DNA from 3 places in the Pantoea sp. Ae19-2 genome. Region 2 is predicted to be linked to each of the others. Evidence: predicted binding sites of a transcription regulator. Region 2 holds the regulator's gene; each other region holds the start of a gene.
What was found. The regulator PurR, encoded in region 2, represses purine synthesis genes. The targets are predictions, from matches to a motif close to CANGCAAACGTTTGCNTG.
Positions count from the first base shown of each region.

Region 1: a site for PurR is predicted at 2,816-2,833, ahead of purE (5-(carboxyamino)imidazole ribonucleotide mutase). Genes of this name have one in related genera too.
Region 3: a site for PurR is predicted at 2,464-2,481, ahead of serA (phosphoglycerate dehydrogenase). Genes of this name have one in related genera too.

Region 1 covers NZ_JBCHWE010000001.1:2,716,414-2,720,956, reverse strand. The annotation lists gene ybbP (putative ABC transporter permease subunit YbbP) at 1-1,119, shown strand, start outside; gene purK (5-(carboxyamino)imidazole ribonucleotide synthase) at 1,163-2,227, opposite strand; gene purE (5-(carboxyamino)imidazole ribonucleotide mutase) at 2,224-2,733, opposite strand; gene AAIE03_RS12635 (DUF2254 domain-containing protein) at 3,001-4,323, shown strand; gene lpxH (UDP-2,3-diacylglucosamine diphosphatase) at 4,299-4,543, opposite strand, start outside.
Region 2 covers NZ_JBCHWE010000001.1:1,946,908-1,951,450, forward strand. The annotation lists gene AAIE03_RS08955 (C40 family peptidase) at 1-777, shown strand, start outside; gene cydH (cytochrome bd-I oxidase subunit CydH) at 842-931, opposite strand; gene purR (HTH-type transcriptional repressor PurR) at 1,212-2,237, shown strand; gene punR (DNA-binding transcriptional activator PunR) at 2,234-3,139, opposite strand; gene punC (purine nucleoside transporter PunC) at 3,248-4,450, shown strand.
Region 3 covers NZ_JBCHWE010000001.1:213,418-217,960, reverse strand. The annotation lists gene zapA (cell division protein ZapA) at 1-206, shown strand, start outside; RNA gene ssrS (6S RNA) at 246-429, shown strand; gene AAIE03_RS01035 (5-formyltetrahydrofolate cyclo-ligase) at 507-1,103, shown strand; gene serA (phosphoglycerate dehydrogenase) at 1,146-2,384, opposite strand; gene rpiA (ribose-5-phosphate isomerase RpiA) at 2,664-3,323, opposite strand; gene AAIE03_RS01020 (LysR family transcriptional regulator ArgP) at 3,505-4,407, shown strand.

The sequences.
Region 1 (4,543 bases), 770 kb from region 2:
GTGCGAAATCTGGCGCTGCGTCTGGCGATTAATCGGCTACTGCGACAGCCCGCGATGACGCTGAGCCAGCTTGCCGCGTTCTCACTGTCGTTTATGTTGCTGGCCCTGCTGCTGGTGATGCGGGGCGATCTGCTGGATCGCTGGCAGCAGCAGTTACCCGCAGACAGCCCGAACTTTTTCCTGCTTAACATGACGGCCAATCAGGTGCCGCAGGTGCGTGATTTCCTGCAGACGCATCAGATTAAACCAGAAACCTTTTATCCCATCGCACGGATGCGGCTGAGCGAGCTGAACGGCCAAGCCGCCGATCCTGAACGGGATAATGCCCTTAACCGTGAGCTCAACCTGACTTCGCTGGCGGCCCTCCCTGCGCATAATCCGCTGGTGGCGGGCAACTGGCCGCCTGCCGTGGGGGAAGTGTCTATGGAGGCCGAGCTGGCGGAGCGGCTGGGGGTGAAGCTGGGAGACAGCTTAACGTTTGAGGGGGATACGCAACAGTTCAGTGCCAAAATTACCAGTCTGCGCAAGGTTGACTGGGAAAGCCTGAAGCCAAACTTCTTCTTTATCTTTCCACCCGGTGCGCTCGACAGCCAGCCGCTGACCTGGCTCACCAGCTTTCGGCTGGACAATAACCCCACACTGCTGGCGCAGCTAAACCGTGAGTTCCCGACCCTGAGCCTGCTGGATATTGGCAGCATCATGCGTCAGATCGGACAGGTGCTGACCCAGGTCAGCCAGGCCCTGGAGATTATGGTGGTGCTGGTGACCGCCTGTGGCATATTGCTGCTGATGGCCCAGATTCAGGTGGGCATGCGTCAGCGCCGTCAGGAACTGGTGGTGTACCGCACGTTGGGTGCAGGCAAGCGACTGCTGCGGACGACCTTGTGGTGCGAGTTTGCGCTGATTGGCGTGGTGTCTGGCGTTGCGGCCGCAGTGGGGGCTGAAGCGGCGCTCTGGGCGCTGCAGCGTAAAATCTTCGATTTCCCGTGGCAGCCCGATTGGGCCTTGTGGCTGGCGTTACCGTTGTGTGGCGCGTTGTTGTTGTCGCTGTGCGGAGGCTGGCTGGGCGTGCGTTTGCTCAAGGGCAAAGCGCTGTTCAGGACATTCGACGGCGCATAAAAAACGCCGTGCGCGGCAAGGCTGCGCACGGCGTCAGTCCGTCTTAAAGCTTGTCTGTGGCCCAGCGAATACCGCTGGCATATTCAGCCGGCAGCAGGGGCAGAAGCGCATGCAGTGCAGCTTTGAGTCGGGGCTGATCGCTGTCGGTGAGGTTCAGATGGCCCACCTTGCGACCTTGCCGAACCGCTTTGTCATACCAGTGCAGATGGACAAGCGGCTGCTGTAGCCAGTCTGGATTCACATCGGTGCCAATCAGGTTGATCATGACCGAGGGCGCAATGACGACCGGCTGGGGCAACGCCAGCCCCAAAATCGCGCGCAGATGCAGTTCGAACTGGCTAATCGAGGCGCCGTTCTGCGTCCAGTGTCCACTGTTATGCACCCGCGGCGCCAGCTCATTAATCAACAGACCCTGAGGCGTCACAAAACATTCCATCGCCATCACGCCAACGTAGTCAAGCGCGTGAAGGATCGCGCCCAGCATTCCTTCGGCCTGCTGCTGCTGTTCCACATCTGCCTGGGGAAAAGCGACGCTGGTCCGCAGAATGCCTTCTTCGTGCAGATTATGTGTCAGGGGATAAAACACGGTGCTGCCGTCCTGGCCGCGCGCGCCGACCAGCGACACTTCACCTGAAAAGTGAATGCCCTGTTCGACGATACACTCGCCATAGCAGTCGTCGGGTAACGTGGCCGTTTCGCTGGCCCGTAAACGCCACTGACCGCGACCGTCGTAACCCCCGGTGCGGCGTTTAACAATCGCCAGTTCACCCAGCCGAGAGAAAACCGCAGGCCACTCGCTTTTATCCGCCAGCAACTGCCAGGGCGCAGTCGCCAGATTAAGCTCGTCCAGCAGTTGCTTTTGCGTCAGGCGATCGGCCAGACGCGGAAAAATATCGCGGTTCACAAAGGCCGGATGATTCGCCAGCTCGCGCGTCAGAGCGGTTTCGGGCCAACGCTCGATTTCGGCCGTAATCACGCTTTCGGCGATAGGCAGGGCGGCGGGATCGGCATCCAGCCCCACGGGATGAACGGCAATGCCCATCGGCTCGCCCGCCTGGCGCAACATGCGGCCAAGCTGACCGTTACCCAGTACGCAAACCGGCTTCATGCGTCCTCCCGCGGATCCGGATTATCCAGCACTTCATCGGTCTGCGCCTGACGCCAGGCGGCCAGACGAGATGACAGCGCGCTGTCGTGAATCGCCAGAATCTGCGCGGCCAGTAATGCCGCATTGGCGGCACCGGCTTTACCGATTGCCAGCGTGCCGACCGGAATACCACGCGGCATTTGCACAATAGAGTAGAGGCTGTCGACGCCGCTCAGCGCCGCGCTCTGCACCGGCACGCCCAGCACCGGCAGCAGGGTTTTTGCCGCCAGCATGCCAGGCAGGTGCGCCGCGCCACCGGCGCCGGCAATGATGACCTGAAAGCCGTTATCTGCAGCCGTTTCGGCAAAGCTAAACAGCTTGTCTGGGGTACGGTGCGCTGAGACCACTTCCACATGGAAGGGCACGTCCAGGCTGGAGAGGATTTCCGCAGCGAACTGCATGGTGGACCAGTCACTTTTGGAACCCATAACAACAGCGATGCGGGCCGGGGCGGCATTCGACGACATGCGGTCAACTCCTGTGAATGAAAACACACCTGACCAGGCGGACAGGTTTTGAAGGGCAAAGAGAATAGCATGAGAAGGGCGCAAGGAAAACGGTTGCGTCGGGATTACACGTCGCGCTGGCGGGGTTTTATCGACATTCTGTTCTCTGACGTTGACGCGCAAGAAACGCTGAACTTTAGTTAACAGAGTTGCAAGGTGACTGACATGATGAGCCGCGCTGCACCCGGTTGGTAAGGGATGACGTTAACTGACAGAAAGAGGAACAGGATGATTTCACGCTGGCAACTGATTTTCAGACAAGCAGGCAGAAAACTGTGGTTCAGGGCAACTTTATTTGCCCTTGCTGCGGTTGTCAGCGCCCTGGCCTCCATTGTCTTTAAATCTGCAATTCCCCCCTCGGTTTCGGTAAAGGTGGGGGCTGACGCAGTGGACAATATCCTGAATATTCTGGCGTCCAGCATGCTGGCGGTCACCACGTTTTCCTTGAGTACGATGGTAACGGCGTTTGGTTCAGCAACTACCCATGTTACGCCGCGTGCCACGAAACTGGTCGTTGAAGACAGTACAACACAAAATGTTCTCGCGACCTTTATTGGCTCTTTTTTGTTTAGTCTGGTCGGCATCATCGCACTGAATATGGGGGCTTATGGTGAACAGGGGCGAGTGATCCTGTTTGCGGTCACGCTGGTGGTCATTGCATTAATTCTGGTGACGCTTCTGCGCTGGATTCACCATCTCACCTCGCTTGGCAGCGTAGATGAAACGACCTCACGTGTGGAACGCATGGCGCTTGATGTTTTTAGCGCGAGTGCTCAATCCCCTTGTTTCGGCGCCAGGCCCTGGCGGGAAAGCGATCGTCAACCTGCGGGCACGTTTGCTGTTTATTCGGACGCTATTGGCTATGTTCAGCATATTGATATGGACAGGTTACATAAGGCGATGACAGACAGTCCTGTACATGTTTACCTGGTCGCGCAACCCGGATTTTTTGTTCATCCCGCCCGCCCGGTCATGTATGTCACCCACGCCCTGCCTGCGGAGCAACGCAAACTGATGTTGTCTGCCCTGACAATAGCCGCGTCTCGCACTTTCGCCCAGGATCCACGTTTTTGCCTGTGTGTGATGGCAGAAATCGCCTCGCGTGCGCTGTCGCCTGCGACTAATGACCCTGGCACCGCTATCGATGTGATCGGGCGAGCCGTAAGAATACTCTCCTGCTTTGCACGCGAATGTGCGGTGCCAACGGTGATCTATCCCGCCATTCACGTCGCGCCCTTGTCAGTAGACGCATTATTCGATGATTTTTTCTCACCTGTCGCGCGAGACGGCGCGGCGATAAAAGAAGTGCAGTTACGGTTACTTAAGGCGCTGGGCATGTTGTCTGTCGCCTGGCCGGATGCGTACCAGGCTGCAGCGTTGCGTCATGCGCATGAAGCCATGGCATACCTGGCGCGGGAAGCGATCATCCAGACGGACAGAGCACGAATTGAGCGCACATGGCGTGAACAATTTGGTGCAGACTATCCCCATCCCTTCCTGGATGAGAAGCTAAGCGATTCGCCCTGTCAGAAGTCGAAATCGATCAGCTGAATGCCGCTAGCATCGAGTTGAATCATGGATCCCCGACTGTGCCAGGCCCCTAATACGGCACGCTGAGCGTTTACGCCATTCAGCGGCAGATCGTGAATTGCGGGACGGTGCGTATGCCCATGAATCAGCAGTGGCGCCTTATGCTGAAGCATGGCATCGATCACGGCCTGTTGATTCACATCCATAATCTCCAGCGACTTATGCTGATTGGCCTGTTTAC
Region 2 (4,543 bases):
TTCTTTAACGTCGCCTCTGCATCACCGCAGGCGCCGGTTAAGGCCAGCTTGCATAAGGTAGAGAAAAAAAGTGCGCGCGAAGATGAGCGGCGCAAGCGACGCACGGTTAAAGCGTCGGCGAAAAAAAGCCGTTCCTCCGCAGAGCAGAAATCCAGCAAAACGCTTAAAACCAGTAAAAATCCCTCTCACGCGGTTGCCTCTCACAAAACCCTGACCAAAGCGACTGATTCACACAAGAAGCTCACAAAAAAAGTGGCGGCCAATGCCACCAGCAAGAAACGCTATGGTCATCAACGCGCGGTGAAGGTGGCGAAAGCGAACAGCAAGGATACCGGCACCATCAAAATGAGCAACGCACACCGTCAGCGCTATCAAAAAGCACGTGAAACGGCGATGGCAAAACTGATGGGACAGCTGGGCAAGCGCTACCAGTGGGGCGGAAAATCGCCGCATACCGGTTTCGACTGCAGCGGCCTGGTGTGGTACGCCTACAAAGATGTGGTGAAATTTAAAATTCCGCGTACTGCAAATGAAATGTATCACCTGCGGGATGCCGCGCCGGTGAATCGGGAAGCGCTGGAGAAAGGCGATCTGGTGTTTTTCCGCATCAACGGACGTGGCACGGCCGACCACGTGGGTGTTTACCTGGGTAACGGTAAATTTATTCAGTCACCGCGTACCGGAAAGGACATTCAAATCAGTGCGTTAAGCGAAGATTACTGGCAGCGCCACTATATTGGTGCGCGTCGCGTCATGACGCCAAAAACCGTTCGCTAAACGTCACTCCTCCGTCATACCGACGGAACGCAGCCGGGACAGGGAAACCTTCCCGGCTTTTTTATTAGTTCAGAATGGCGGTAAAGCTGAACGCAATAATCATCAACAGTGCAGCCGCCGTGGTCATCAATGACAGTTTCAGATCGGTACTCATCACAACTCCTTAGGCACAATTTTAGTAGGGGTTAAGCATTTTCCCACACGCGTGGGTAAAAATCTCGTTTTATCCGTGCAGCCTTGTTAGAATCCCCTCTTTGTTGCGCAACAGCGCGCAACATCGGTTGCGTCAGCACCCTTTTCAACCGTTATTTCCTGCCCCGATGCCCCATAACCGGTCAGAAAAACGATTTTTTTGCAGAAATAACCGTCCGCTGACGCAAACGTTTAACAACATGCTTATCAACAGGTTAGATAAGCCCGGGAGTTCGATTTTCATGGCAACAATTAAAGATGTGGCGAAACGTGCAGGCGTCTCTACCACAACCGTTTCTCACGTCATCAATAAGACGCGCTTTGTCGCAGAAGATACCCGCGAAGCGGTCTGGGAAGCGATTCGGGAATTACATTATTCACCCAGCGCCGTAGCACGCAGCCTGAAGGTGAATCACACCAAAACGCTGGGCCTTTTGGCCACCTCCAGCGAGGCGCCCTATTTCGCTGAAATTATTGAAGCCGTGGAGAATCACTGCTTTGATAAAGGCTACACCCTGATTTTAGGCAACGCGCATAACGACCTGCAAAAACAGCGTGCCTACCTCTCGATGATGGCGCAGAAGCGCGTCGATGGGCTGCTGGTCATGTGTTCTGAGTACCCGGATGATTTGCTGCAAATGCTGGAAGCCAACCGCAATATTCCCATGGTGGTCATGGACTGGGGCGAATCCCGTGCCGATTTTACTGACACGGTGCTGGATAATGCGTTTCAGGGCGGTTATCTGGCCGGCCGCTACCTCATCGAACGCGGGCATCGCGATATCGGCGCCATTCCAGGGCAAATGGAACGTAACACCGGTGGTGGCCGTCATGCCGGTTTCCTCAAGGCGCTGGAAGAAGCCGGTATTCAGCCGCGTTCAGAGTGGATTGTGCAGGGCGATTTCGAGCCTGAATCCGGGTATCAGGCTATGCAGCAAATTCTGTCGCAGAAGCAGCGCCCAAGCGCGGTGTTCTGCGGTGGCGATATTATGGCCATGGGCGCTATCTGTGCCGCCGATGAAATGGGCCTGCGCGTCCCGCAGGATATTTCGGTGATTGGCTACGATAATGTGCGCAACGCACGCTATTTCACGCCTGCACTCACTACCGTGCACCAGCCAAAAGCGCAACTGGGGGAGAAGGCTCTGGAGATGCTGCTGGACCGCATTACCAGCAAGCGTGAAGAGTCGCAAACCATCGAAGTGCATCCGACACTGATTGAGCGACGCTCTGTAGGCTACGGTCCCTATCGCGACTACCGTCGCTAATCCTCGCTCAACCACTCCTGATTGAGCGTTTGCGCATCACCCAGGTAATTGAGCAACCAGCCCAATGCCGGTGATGCGCGATCTTCCGCCCAACTGACGCAGCAGGGACTTTCTGGAAAAGGCTGGGGCAAGTTAAGTTCGGTCACTTCGCCGCTGTCCAGTAGCGGGCGGGCTAAGTGCCCCGGCACCATTGCGACGCACAGCCCGGACCGGACGCAGTCCAGCCCGGTCTGCCATTCAGGCACCACCAGTCGGCGTTGATTATCCAGAGCCCAGGTCATACGGCGCGGTAACGCACGCGAGGTGTCTTCCAGCACCAGCGAAGGCCAGTTGCGCAACGCCTCATCATCCAGCCGGGCGACCTGGGTTAACGGATGTTCCCGCGCGACGATGCAGCGCCAGTTCAGGGTTCCCATATCGCGGAAAGCAAACCGCCCGCCCACCGGAATCGCCTGAGTCGCGCCTATTGCGACCTCGACTCTTCCGTCAGCCAGCGCATCCCATACGCCGTTAAACACTTCATAACTGATGTGGAGCTCCATATCCGGAAAGTGGCGGTAGAAATCCCTGACGAACTGACGGGTTCGGTGCGGTTTCACAATGCAGTCCACCGCAATCGCGATTTGCCCTCGCCAGCCGTTGGCCAGTTGCTGGCACTGACGGCGCGTGGCATCCATTTTTTTGATGACGCTGCGGCCTTCTCGCACAAAATGTTCGCCCGCAGGTGTCAAAACAACCTCCCGGTGCTGCCGTTCAAACAGCGGTACCGCCAGCCAGGTTTCAAGCTGGCGAACGGTATAGCTGATGGCAGAAGGCACACGGTGCAACTCCTGGGCCGCAGCACTGAAACTGCCGCCACGCGCGACCGCATCAACCACTTCAAGCGCATATTCAGACCACATATCCTGCCTTTAAATTTTTTAACAGCAACAGGCAAATTTTACCGTTTCACAGTATGAAGTACAGCTTTTACACTGCCCCGCGTTTATCCTGCAAAAAATGAGAATCAGATGTCAGCTTCTAAAGGATTCATTCCCTATCTTGCCGTGCTCAGTATGCTGGGCTTTCTGGCCACCGATATGTACCTGCCCGCCTTCGGGGCCATGCAGCAAAGTTTTAACACCTCCGCCGGGATGATCAGCGCCAGTATGAGCCTGTTCCTGGCGGGTTTTGCCTGTGGTCAGCTGGTATGGGGACCGCTGTCAGATCGTATTGGCCGCAAACCGGTATTGCTGGCAGGACTGAGCCTGTTTGCGCTGGGTTGTGCGGGGATGCTGTGGGTGGACGACGTCGTACTGATGCTGGTGCTGCGCTTCATTCAGGCCATCGGCGTGTGCGCGGCTGCCGTGAGCTGGCAGGCCCTGGTGGTCGATCGCTATCCTCAGTCGCGCGCGAATAAAGTCTTTGCCACTATTATGCCGCTGGTCGCGCTGTCTCCTGCGCTGGCCCCGCTGCTGGGAGCCTGGCTGATTAGCCATTTTCACTGGCGCTCAATTTTTGTCGTTCTGACCGCGATTGCCGCAGCCCTGATCTTGATTACGCTGCGCCTGCCATCGGTACAAACAGCCCGCCGCCCGGCCCCGTCACAGCCCGGTTTTATGACGCTGCTGCGTTCACGCGTCTACAGCGGTAACGTCCTGATGTATTCTGCCTGCTCGGCCAGCTTTTTTGCCTGGTTGACCGGATCACCGTTTATTCTGGCAGCGATTGGCCTGTCGCCTGCTGATATCGGCTTAAGCTATATTCCGCAGACCATTGCTTTCTTAGTCGGCGGTTTTGGCTGCCGTGCGCTCCTTAACCGTTTCAAAGGGGCGCAGTTGCTGCCATGGCTGCTCATCGTCTATAGCCTTAGCGTACTGGCCCTGTTTGCCGTCGCCCTGTCAGGCTCGGTTTCACTCACCGCTTTGCTGGTGCCGTTTTGCGGCATGGCGCTGGCGAACGGGGCGATTTATCCCATCGTCGTATCCAGTGCACTTCTGCCCTTCCCCCATGCGACCGGCAGAGCCGCCGCCCTGCAGAACACGCTGCAGCTGGGCCTGTGCTTTGTCGCCAGCCTGGCCGTCTCGGCGGGCCTGACCCAGGCGCTGTTCACCACAACGCTCATCATGGCGGTGACGATTGTACTGGCGCTGGCAGGCTATCAGATGCAGCGCCGCACCGGCGCACAAACTGATATTGCCTCAACGGCACATCCCTGCCAGGATAATAACTGAGGCAACGACTTTTGTCGTCTGAGTGATCAACACGTGACGGGCCCGCCAGCGCCTCCTGTGCCGGGCCCTGATTCGCCGTACCATCATAATAAC
Region 3 (4,543 bases), 1.7 Mb from region 2:
AAGTTCGCACTAGAGTCACAAATACAGAGCAACTGGTGTTCATTGCCGCGTTAAACATTTGCCATGAACTGGCACAAGAGAAAGGTAAGACGCGTGACTATGCTGCTAACATGGAACAACGAATCCGTATGTTACAGCAGACCATTGAACAGGCTTTAGTTGAGCAAGGTCGCATAACCGACCGCCAGGATGCGAAGTTCGAATAACACTTCATGGTCAGTGTGCTACACTAACGGTGAAGTCAATTTTCTCTGAGATGTTTGCAAGTGGGCCAGTCCCCTGAGCCGATATTTCATACCAACAGAATGTGACGCTCCGCAACCTGTGAGCATGCTCGGTCCGTCCGAGAAGCCTGATGGTTGCGACGGCATGTTCACCTTGAACCAAGGGTTCAAGGGTTACAGCCTACGGCGGCATCTCGGAGATCTCCTTTCTGGTCGTACTGCATTACCTCCCACCAGGCATGATATAATGCGTCGCTTAAGCGACTTTGTCTGGGGGACACCATGTCAGCACCCTCTTTAGTACTGCGTCAGGACATCCGTCAGCACGTTCGCCACCTACGTCGCGCTCTGAGCGCTGAGCAGCAACATGCGGCAGCCGAACAACTCGCCCAACATGCGATCAACTTTGCACCACTGGCCGATGCCAACAACGTGGCACTGTTTTTGTCTGTTGATGGCGAAATCAATACACGACCGCTTATCGCCAGGCTGTGGCAGCAAAACAAACGGGTTTACCTGCCGGTTCTGCACCCCTTCGCAGCGGGCCATCTGCTTTTTCTGCGCTATACGCCAGAAACACAGTTAATCCAAAATAAACTGCGCATTCCCGAACCCCCACTGGATATCCGCCATCTGATCACGCTGGATGAACTGGACGTAATGATGGTACCGCTGGTGGCGTTTGATCGCGCCGGACAGCGTTTAGGAATGGGGGGCGGCTTCTACGATCGCACCTTACAGAACTGGAAACAGCATGGGTTTTTACCGGTGGGCATCGCTCATGACTGTCAGCGGGTTGACGCGCTGCCTACAGCGGCGTGGGACATTCCTTTGCCGGCCGTGCTGACGCCATCAAAACTGTGGCTATGGGATGAATAAACCCGGGCATGCTTGTGTGCCCGGGTAGGTGACAGCGTGGGATCAATAAAGCAGGCGGGCGCGAATCGTTCCCGGAATCGCCTTCATCAGCTGCAGAGCTTTCTCTGCCAGTTCGTGCTCAGCATCAATGTCGATGACCACATAACCCATCATCGGAGAGGTTTGCAGGTACTGAGCGGCAATGTTGATGCCTTGTTCAGCGAAAATCTGGTTGATCGCGGTGAGAACGCCCGGACGGTTTTCGTGAATATGCAGCAGACGACTGGCGCTAATGCCGTGCATCGGCAATGACACTTCCGGGAAATTGACGGCGGACAGCGTTGAACCGTTATCCGAATATTTCGCCAGCTTGCCCGCGACTTCAATCCCGATATTCTCCTGCGCTTCTTCCGTCGATCCCCCGATGTGCGGCGTCAGGATAACGTTGTCGAATTCGCTCAGTGGGGAAACAAACGGATCGCTGTTGGTCGCCGGCTCTACAGGGAACACATCAATCGCAGCGCCACCAACCTGCTTGCTGGCCAGCGCTTCGCACAGTGCAGGAATATCTACCACGGTGCCGCGTGAGGCGTTTATCAGCAGGCCGCCAGGCTTCATCTGCGCCAGCTCATTGGCAGAAATCATATTTTGCGTAGAGGCGGTTTCCGGGACATGCAGGCTGACAACGTCACTCATATTTAGCAACTGCGTCAGGCTACGAACCTGTGATGCGTTGCCCAACGGCAGCTTGTTTTCGATGTCATAGAAGTAAACGTGCATGCCCAGACTTTCTGCCAGCACGCCCAGTTGCATACCGATATGGCCATAGCCAATGATACCCAGCTTTTTACCGCGCGCTTCAAAAGAGCCCTTGGCGATTTTATTCCAGATACCACGGTGCGCTTTGGCATTCGCTTCCGGAACACCGCGCAGCATCAGCAGCATCTCGCCAATAACCAGCTCGGCCACAGAGCGCGTATTTGAGAAAGGTGCGTTAAAAACCGGGATACCGCGTTTCGCTGCGGCATTTAAATCAACCTGATTCGTTCCGATACAGAAACAGCCCACCGCCACCAGTTTTTCTGCAGCGGCAAAAATCTCTTCGGTCAGTTGGGAACGGGAACGGATACCGATAAAATGCGCATCGCGAGCGGAAGCTTTTAACGCCTCGGCATCCAGTGCGCCTTTGTGGAATTCAATATTGGTGTAACCTGCAGCACGAAGATTTTCCAGCGCGCTCTGATGGACACCTTCCACCAGCAGGAACTTAATTTTGTCTTTTTCCAGTGATACCTTTGCCATTTCCCAACCCTATTCAGAATTCAACGAGGACTGAACGCAGTCAGCCGTCTGTCAAAATATCAAAAAAATCGCCTGCGGCAATACAAACGATTGCCTGACCGCCAGCATGGCAGGGCTCAGAGGACGTACTTTGCCAGACAAAATCGTGGGTTGGCCGCATCGAGAAGAACGAACCCGCTGCCGATGACGGTTATGTGACATAAGTCACCAAATTTCAGTCTGGTGAGAAAAGTTTTTTTAAATCAAAAAAAGCGGGCGCCCTGTTGTGCGCCCGGTGCTTTATTTTTTGAGGGTTTTGACACCGTCAGGTCCGCCAATCAATGCGACATCTGCGCCACGCGTGGCGAACAGCCCCACGGTGACAACGCCAGGCAGGGCATTAATCGTTTTTTCCAGCTCAATGGGATCGAGAATACGCAGATTGTGCACATCAAGAATGATATTACCGTTGTCAGTCACCACATTCTGACGATATTCCGGCAAACCGCCCAGCTTCACCAGTTCACGCGCGACATAGCTTCGCGCCATCGGGATAACTTCAACCGGCAACGGGAAGCGTCCAAGCACGTCCACTTCTTTGGATGCGTCGGCGATACAGATAAACTTTTTGGCGACCGCCGCGACGATTTTCTCGCGAGTTAAGGCAGCACCGCCCCCTTTGATCATCTGCATTTGTGGGTTAATTTCATCGGCACCGTCGACATAGATGGCCAGATCATCAATCTCGTTCAAATCAAACACCTGAATGCCCAGGCTTTTTAGCTTTTGCGTCGACGCTTCGGAACTGGATACGGCCCCCTCAATCTGATGTTTAATGCTGCCGAGCGCATCAATAAAGTGAGCGGCCGTAGAACCCGTACCGACGCCGACGACAGTACCGGGCTGCACATAATCCAGTGCGGCCCAACCAACAGCTTTTTTCAGTTCATCCTGGGTCATGATATGTTTAGAACCTGTGCGATAAGGAAATGCGCGTAGTATAAAGCAAGGCTTGCTGAAAATGCTCGGATGCATTGGGCGGATTTAATGCTTTGGAAGCCAGCCCACAAAAATATCGCTGACATTTCCGTTGGAATATTTGTGGCATAGTAACGTCCATCCTGAAGGAGAGAGAAAAATAATGAAACGCCCGGACTACAGAACGCTTCAGGCGCTGGACGCAGTGATACGTGAACGCGGATTTGAACGTGCCGCACAAAAACTTTGCATTACGCAGTCTGCCGTCTCGCAACGCATTAAACAGTTGGAAAATCTGTTTGGTCAGCCGTTATTAGTTCGTACGGTACCGCCTCGTCCCACTGAACAGGGGCAAAAGCTGCTCGCACTTCTGCACCAGGTTGAGTTACTGGAGGAAGAGTGGCTGGGCGATGAGAACAGCGGCACGACGCCGCTACTGCTGTCGCTGGCGGTCAACGCCGACAGTCTGGCAACGTGGCTGTTACCGGCATTAAAAGACGTACTGGCCGATTCGCCTGTGCGCCTGAACCTTCAGGTTGAGGATGAAACCCGCACTCAAGAGCGTCTGAGACTAGGCGAAGTGGTTGGCGCAGTCAGTATTCAACCGCAGCCGCTACCCAGCTGTCTGGTGGATCAACTGGGTGCGCTGGATTATTTGTTTGTGGCGTCAAAGGATTTTGCAGAGCGCTTTTTCCCCAATGGTGTAACGCGTTCCGCCCTGCTTAAAGCGCCAGCCGTGGCATTTGATCACCTGGATGATATGCATCAGGCCTTTTTGCAGCAGAATTTCGATTTATCACCGGGTAGCGTTCCCTGCCACATCGTCAACTCGTCCGAAGCGTTTGTGCAGATGGCCCGGCAGGGCTCGACCTGCTGTATGATCCCTCATCTGCAGATTGAACGCGAACTGGCGAGTGGCGAGCTAATCGATCTCACGCCGGGGCTGTATCAACGCCGGATGCTTTACTGGCACCGCTTTGCACCTGAAAGCCGCCTGATGCGTCGGGTAACGGATGCGCTGATTGCGCATGGCCATCGGGTGCTACGTCAGGATACGGCGGAATAATCGCCCTTTGCCGCAGCAAAATTTGGGCGTTGCGGTGAGAAGGTGCACTTGTGAAAGCGGCACGGCGTTAATGGCCGTCAGGGGCATTTTTTAGAAGGCAATACGCAGCGCTGAGCAGAGGGAATCAACCAGGATT